2 regions of the Caballeronia sp. BCC1704 genome follow, and region 1 is predicted to be linked to the other one. Evidence: riboswitches for the same ligand, from Rfam matches in the RefSeq annotation. Region 1 holds a riboswitch; the other holds the start of a gene.

Region 1 (3,204 bases):
GATATTGGCCGGATAGACGAATGAGAACGCGGCATCGCGCGCCACGGCGATATGCAAGCCTTCGAGCAAACGCGGCGGCGCTTCCTGCATCGCGTCCTCGAAGTGCACAGGCGGCGGTAGATCGGCAAGCGTGGTAGCGGCAATGGCATCGGCGGCGCGATCCAGACGCGCATCCAGTCCCGCAACTTCTTGCGCCTGCGTCAAGCCCAAGTGACGCTCGGGCAGCGCGATGTCCTCTGCATTCGAAAGATGCCCGCAATAGCGCAGTCCATCGGGGATGGCTTCGGCCAACATCTGCGCATGCCGCGCCGATGCAACGCGATTGGCGAGCACGCCATGGAACGGCACGTCCGCGCGATAACGCGCCAGTCCGAACGCCACCGCGCCGAACGTCTGCGCCATGCCATGCGCGCCGATCACCGCAAGCACCGGCACGTTGAATGCGGCCGCGAGATCGGCGCTGCTCGGCGTGCCGTCGAAGAGACCCATGACGCCTTCGATCAAGATGAGATCGGCCTCGCGCGCGGCCTGTGCGAGCAACGCGCGGCATGCGTCGAGACCGACCATCGACAGATGCAGCGAATAGACGGGCGATCCGCATGCGCGTTCGAGAATCATCGGATCCAGAAAATCGGGACCGGTCTTGAACACGCGCACGCGCAGGCCACGCCGCGCATGATGGCGCGCAAGCGCGGCCGTCACCGTGGTCTTGCCTTGATGCGACGCGCTCGCGCCGATGAAGAGTGCGGGGCAGGAGGGCATGAGTTCAGTACTCGACGCCACGTTGCGCCTTGACGCCCTGCTCGCGATACGGATGCTTCACAAGCCGCATTTCCGTGACGAGGTCCGCCAGTTCGACGAGCGCATCCGGCGCATGACGCCCCGTCACGACCACATGCAGCATCGCGGGACGCGCCTTCAACACATCGAGCACTTCGTCGAGCGGCAAGTACTCGTACTTCAGCACGGTGTTGAGCTCGTCGAGCACGACCATCTGATATTCGCCGCTCTCGATCATGCGCTGCGCTTCGTTCCAGCCTTTGCGCGCGGTCGCCATGTCGGCCTCGCGGTTTTGCGTGTTCCATGTATAGCCGTCGCCCATCGTCACGAAATCGCAGTTGGCAACCGCGCTCAGGAAATCGCGCTCTGACGTGTGCAGCGCGCCTTTGATGAACTGAACGACGCCGAGCTTCATGCCGTGCCCGAGCACGCGCACGGCCATGCCGAATGCCGCCGTCGTCTTGCCCTTGCCATTGCCTGTGTTGACGATCAGGAGACCCTTCTCGTGATCGGCGGCGGCCTGCTTCTTTTCGTGGCCTTCCTTGCGACGCTGCGTCATGCGCAGATGCGATTCCGTATCGGTTTTCATGGGCTCTTTCAGGCTTTCTTCGTTGCTATGGCGACGGTCACGTGACCGTCGATCATCTTCGGCATCACAAGCTCTCCGCCCTGGCTTGCGAGCAGCGCGCTAGGCTCGCACACGCCCTCGGCGGGCATGTGCGCGAGCTCGTCCGCGCGATAAAGGCGCAATGGCAGGGCATGACGCTCGCAGAAGACACGCAAGCCGGCTTCGTCGTGTTTGATGTCGATGCTCGCGATCACCGCGATGTGCTCTAACGTGAATTCCGCTGCTCGAAGCGCACGAAGCACGGCCGCTTCAATCGCATCGGCGCTTACGCCGCGTTTGCAGCCGATGCCGACGGCAAGATGGCGCAGGCTCACGCAAGGAAGCATCATCGAACGAATGGACGGAAATGCTTGCGCCGCCCATGCGTCCCTCGCGGATGGCGGCGTTCGGCGAAGGCATCGTGATGGCAGATGCGCTTCGTCCCCTGCGCTGGCCGGTATCCGGGCTTGCGGCCGTCATCGCGCAGCCTTCCCACCGTGAACGGGCAGTGGCCGTGTGCGCCATGCGCGATATCGTGCAAGCCGATACCGCCGGTCGCGTACCGTTGCGGGGACAGCACAGGTTGGCGAGCGCTTGCATGATCGTGAAGACGCCGCTTCCTGTTTCCCGTTTAACTGCGCGTTTCGTGTGAACGCGCGAGCACCAGTCGCGCGCCAACGATACCACATGCCCCCGCTTTTCGGCGGCGCTTTCCTTGACGCTCCTTCGTGAGGAGCCTAGACTTCACGCAGTTCTGGTGCCCGCGTGCGAGCTTCTTTCGCGCGCAGTTAAACGGGAAGCAGGAAGCGCATCGCTCCATCATGCGATCGGACGCGCGCCAACCTGCGCTGCCCCCGCAACGGTAAGCGACCGGCGGTATCGGCGAGTACGATATCGCGCGTTGCGCACACGGCCACTGTCGGTACACGGCAGGAAGGCTGCGCAACGAGGTCCCAAGCCCGGATACCGGCCAGACTTTCGCAGGGTTCACGCCGCGGGGATGCGGCATGGTCCATGATCCATCAGTCGTGCGCTTTTTCCCGCAGATCTCGCCGGCGATACCTTCCTCGCGCGACGCACGCACGACGCACGCACACACGAGCCACGGAGCGACGATGCAAACCCGCAAGATACCCGTCACGGTCGTGACCGGCTTTCTCGGCAGCGGCAAGACCACCTTGATGCGCCACATCATGTCGAATGCGCAGGGCTTGCGCCTTGCTGTCATCGTGAACGAATTCGGTGAGCTCGGCATAGACGGGGAAATCCTGAAGGGTTGCGGCATCGGTTGCGACGACGAAGCCGGGTCGTCGGAGCGCAATCTCTATGAACTCGCTAACGGGTGCCTGTGTTGCACAGTGCAGGAAGAGTTTTATCCGGTGATGGAGCAGTTGCTGGAACGCCGCGAGCGCATCGACCATGTGTTGATCGAGACGTCGGGCCTCGCGTTGCCCAAGCCGCTCGTGCAGGCGTTCAACTGGCCGTCGATCAAAAATGCCTTCACCGTGGATGCCGTCATCACGGTGGTCGATGGTCCTGCCGCCGCAAGCGGACAGTTCGCCGCGAACCCCGCAGCGGTCGATGCGCAACGCAAGGCCGACCCGAACCTCGATCACGAATCGCCGCTGCACGAGCTATTCGAAGATCAACTGTCCTCGGCTGATCTCGTGATCGTCAACAAGACCGACCTCATGGACGCCGACGCACTGCGCCGCGTGGAAGCGCTCGTGCGGCCCGAGATTCCGCCGCAAGTGAAGGTCGTGCCCGCGCAAATGGGCAAGCTCGATCTGCATGCGCTGCTCGGTCTGCAATCGGCG
Region 2 (3,204 bases), on a different contig from region 1:
CCCGCGAGCGTCGAATCGTAGTCGCTGCGCGCGCCGCTCACGATCCACTCGCCGCCCACGCGCCAGCGCCCGGTCGACCGATGCGCCGACAGCGACGCGAAGCGCCGCGCGCGACGCGCGAGGTCTTCGTGATTTGTCTCGTCGACGGGATTCTGGAACGTCACGCTCGCGCGCACGTCGGTTGCGCCCACGTGTCCCGCCCACGATGTCTCGACGCCCTGCACCTTCGCGCGCCCCACGTTCTGCGCGGTATAGAAGCCGCTGCTGTCGCCCACGTAGTCGATCAGATTCGAATAGCGCGTCTCGAACGCCGTCACGCGCACCACGCCGATCTTCTCCGATGCGTACTGCAACGCGGCCTCGGCCGAATGGCTGCGCTCCGGCTGTATCGACGGATTGCCGCTGAACGGATAGTAGAGGTCGTCGAAACTCGGCGCGCGGAACGATGCCGCGTAGCTCGCGCTCGCGCGCCAATGCGAATCGAAGTTGTACGCGTAGCCCAGATAGTAGCTGTTCGCGCCGCCGAAGTCGGAATACTGGTCGCGGCGCACGTTGGCCTGCACTTCGCTCGGACCCAAGCGGCCGACATAGCCCGCGAACACCGAGTTCACATGCCGGTCGGGCGCGCTGAACTGATCGGAGTCGAGCGACTGGTCGAGATGCTCGTAGCCGAACACGAGCTTATGCGCCTCGGTGAGCCGGAAGTCGTTCTGCCACAGATACTGATGATTCTCCGAGTCGAAGCGGCTCGTATAGACGCCGTTTTTCTCGATGTTCGCGCGGTCCTGCCCTTGCGCGATGGTGAAGTGCGTCGTCCAGTTGTCGGTGAGCTTGCCGTTCGCGAAGACGGAGGCCGAGCGCACGCGATCATGCGATTCGTTGAGATCGGTCGGCACGCCGTAGGGATCGTCGAAGCTGTTCACGCCGTTCGATTGCAGGAAGCGCACGCCTGCGTCCCACTTGTCGCTGAACTTGTGGCGCAGCGTCGCGGCGACGCTTTCGTTCAGATAACCGTTCGCGTTCGGATTCGCGGCGGGCGCGAGCGCGGGATCGATCGACGAGAAGCCGTCCGTCTTCTCGCGCGACACGTTGAGGCTGAACGTGGTGCGGCCCTCGGCATCGAGCGCGCCGTCGACGCCCGCCGACTGCCGCTGCGTGTGATAGCTGCCGTATTCGGCTTCGAAGTGAAAGCGTGGCGGATGTGCTTCGCCCTCCTTCGTGAAAATCTGCACGACGCCGCCGATCGCGTTCGATCCATACAGCGCCGACACGTTGCCGTTGACCACTTCGACGCGGCCGGTCTGATCGAGCATCAGTTGCGACAACTGCGCCGCGCCGAGCGACACCGATTCAACGCGCACGCCGTCGATCAGCACCAGCGACTGCGTCGACGACGCGCCGCGTATGAACACGCCCGAGGTCGCGCCCGGCCCGCCGTTGCGCGTGATCTGCACGCCGGGCGCAAGCGCGATGAGCCCGAGCACATCGTTTGCATTGCTGTCGGCGATGTCTTGCGCGTCGAAGAGCGTCGCCTGCGGGATGGAATCGGCGAGCGGTTGCGCGCCGCGCGTCGCCGTGACGACGACGGGCGCGAGTGTCTGCGACGGAGAATCGGAATCGGCGTGCGCGGCCTGTGCAAGCGGCGCACTCGCGGCGGCGCACATCACGACGCGCGCCGCGCGACGAATGAGGCCCGACGAAGGCAAGAGCATGGGTGAAGCGTTTCCGTTGGAGACTGGCGCGTGCCCCGCTCCCCGCGAGGTCTGTGCGCGACGCGCGCGCCGTCTTGCAAAGCATCGGCGCGCTGGACGATTGGCCGGTATCCGGGCTGGCGACGCATCGTCCCGCCTTCCCGCGCTTCGAAGCGCAGTGGCGCCGACACGTTTCTTGCAGTCGCGTGTCCGATGGCAAACGACCACGGAGCAACACGTAGAAACGCGCGAGGGACGACTTGCAACTTGCGTTGCGGTCGCTTACCGTTGCGGGGGCAGCACAGGTTGGCGAGCCGCGCGAGGCGAGACAGCGCTTCCTGTTTCCCGTTTGACTGCGCCGCAAGAAAGGCGGCGCGAGCACCAAAAGTGCGGCAAGTGTAGGAGCGCGCATTAGGGCCGTCAAGAAGGCGCGCGCCCGTCATCGCGAGGCTTGAGCGACGAGCGAGCGACGAGCAAGCGACAAGCGAGCGACGTCAGCCGCGCATCCGAGTGCGTCACGCGCGGCCATTCCGCACATGAATACGCGGCGATGCGCGCAAGATCGCGTGTTGTTACGTCTCGAAACGAGACAATTATCGGAAGCACCGTTGAACCGCGCTAAAATGCCAGGTCTTTAGAGGACGCAGCACATGCTCAACGAACTCGAATCACTGTCAGGAAACATCGGCCGGCTGATCAAGATCAGCGAGCGCCACAATCAGGCGCGTCTCGCGCTCGAAGCACAAATCGAACAGCTGCGCGCCGATTACGCCGGCGTTCAGGCCGAACTCGCGCAGGTTCGCCACGAGCGCGACACGCTGCAAGGCGAACGCGATTCGCTGTCCGCGAAGATCGACGACGCGCAAGTGCGCCTCAACGCGATCCTCGAAAAGCTGCCGCGCGGCAAAGCGCATCATGCCGAAAGCGACAATCAGCTCGATCTTCTGAACGCCGAATCCAGCGCGTCGCGCGAAGCGCAGCACGAACATGCGCACGCGGAAGAAGTGCACGGCGAGCATCATCAAGGAGAGAAGGCATGACGACCACGCAGATCGAAGTATCCATTCTCGGCCAGCAGTATCGCCTCGCGTGCTCGCCGGAAACCGAAGCCGCGCTGCGCGAAGCGGTGGCCCGCGTGGATGCCGAAATGAACAAGGTCCGCAACGCAAGCAGCGTGCGCGGCACGGACCGCATCGCGGTGATGGCCGCGCTCTCGCTGGCGTCCGAATTGCTCAAGCTGCAGGAAAGCGTGCGTCACGGCGAAGCATTTCCGGCCGAGGAAATCCGCCGCACCATGCATTCGATGAACGAGCAGCTCGGCGCTGTCATTGCACAATACGAAGCGCACTGAGCGAAGCGCACTGACGGTCATGCGCTGATCTAATCAGCGTTGCGGTATCCATCAAAAAAAGATACCGCGAGAAACGTAGGCAAGGGCTGCAAGGACCAAACGTTTGGTGTACAGTGAGGTCTCCCTGCCTGGTACGCCAAGGTCATATATTCCTTGAACCAA

The links. Region 1 has a riboswitch for cobalamin ahead of HWX53_RS13250 (cobalamin biosynthesis protein). Riboswitches for the same ligand answer to the same signal wherever they lie in the genome.
Region 2: it holds a riboswitch for cobalamin, as region 1 does, so the genes downstream of both, HWX53_RS04860 (TonB-dependent receptor) here and HWX53_RS13250 (cobalamin biosynthesis protein) in region 1, are expected to answer to the same signal.

What each region holds. Positions count from the first base shown of each region.
Region 1 covers NZ_CADFFT010000002.1:781,647-784,850, forward strand. Annotated here, with positions in the region: gene HWX53_RS13240 (cobyrinate a,c-diamide synthase) at 1-762, opposite strand, end outside; gene cobO (cob(I)yrinic acid a,c-diamide adenosyltransferase) at 767-1,369, opposite strand; gene HWX53_RS13250 (cobalamin biosynthesis protein) at 1,378-1,737, opposite strand; cobalamin riboswitch at 1,822-2,070, opposite strand; cobalamin riboswitch at 2,126-2,377, shown strand; gene cobW (cobalamin biosynthesis protein CobW) at 2,503-3,204, shown strand, end outside.
Region 2 covers NZ_CADFFT010000001.1:1,043,419-1,046,622, reverse strand. Annotated here, with positions in the region: gene HWX53_RS04860 (TonB-dependent receptor) at 1-1,664, opposite strand, end outside; cobalamin riboswitch at 1,797-2,092, opposite strand; gene HWX53_RS04855 (ATPase) at 2,342-2,731, shown strand; gene HWX53_RS04850 (cell division protein ZapA) at 2,728-3,042, shown strand; RNA gene ssrS (6S RNA) at 3,161-3,204, shown strand, end outside.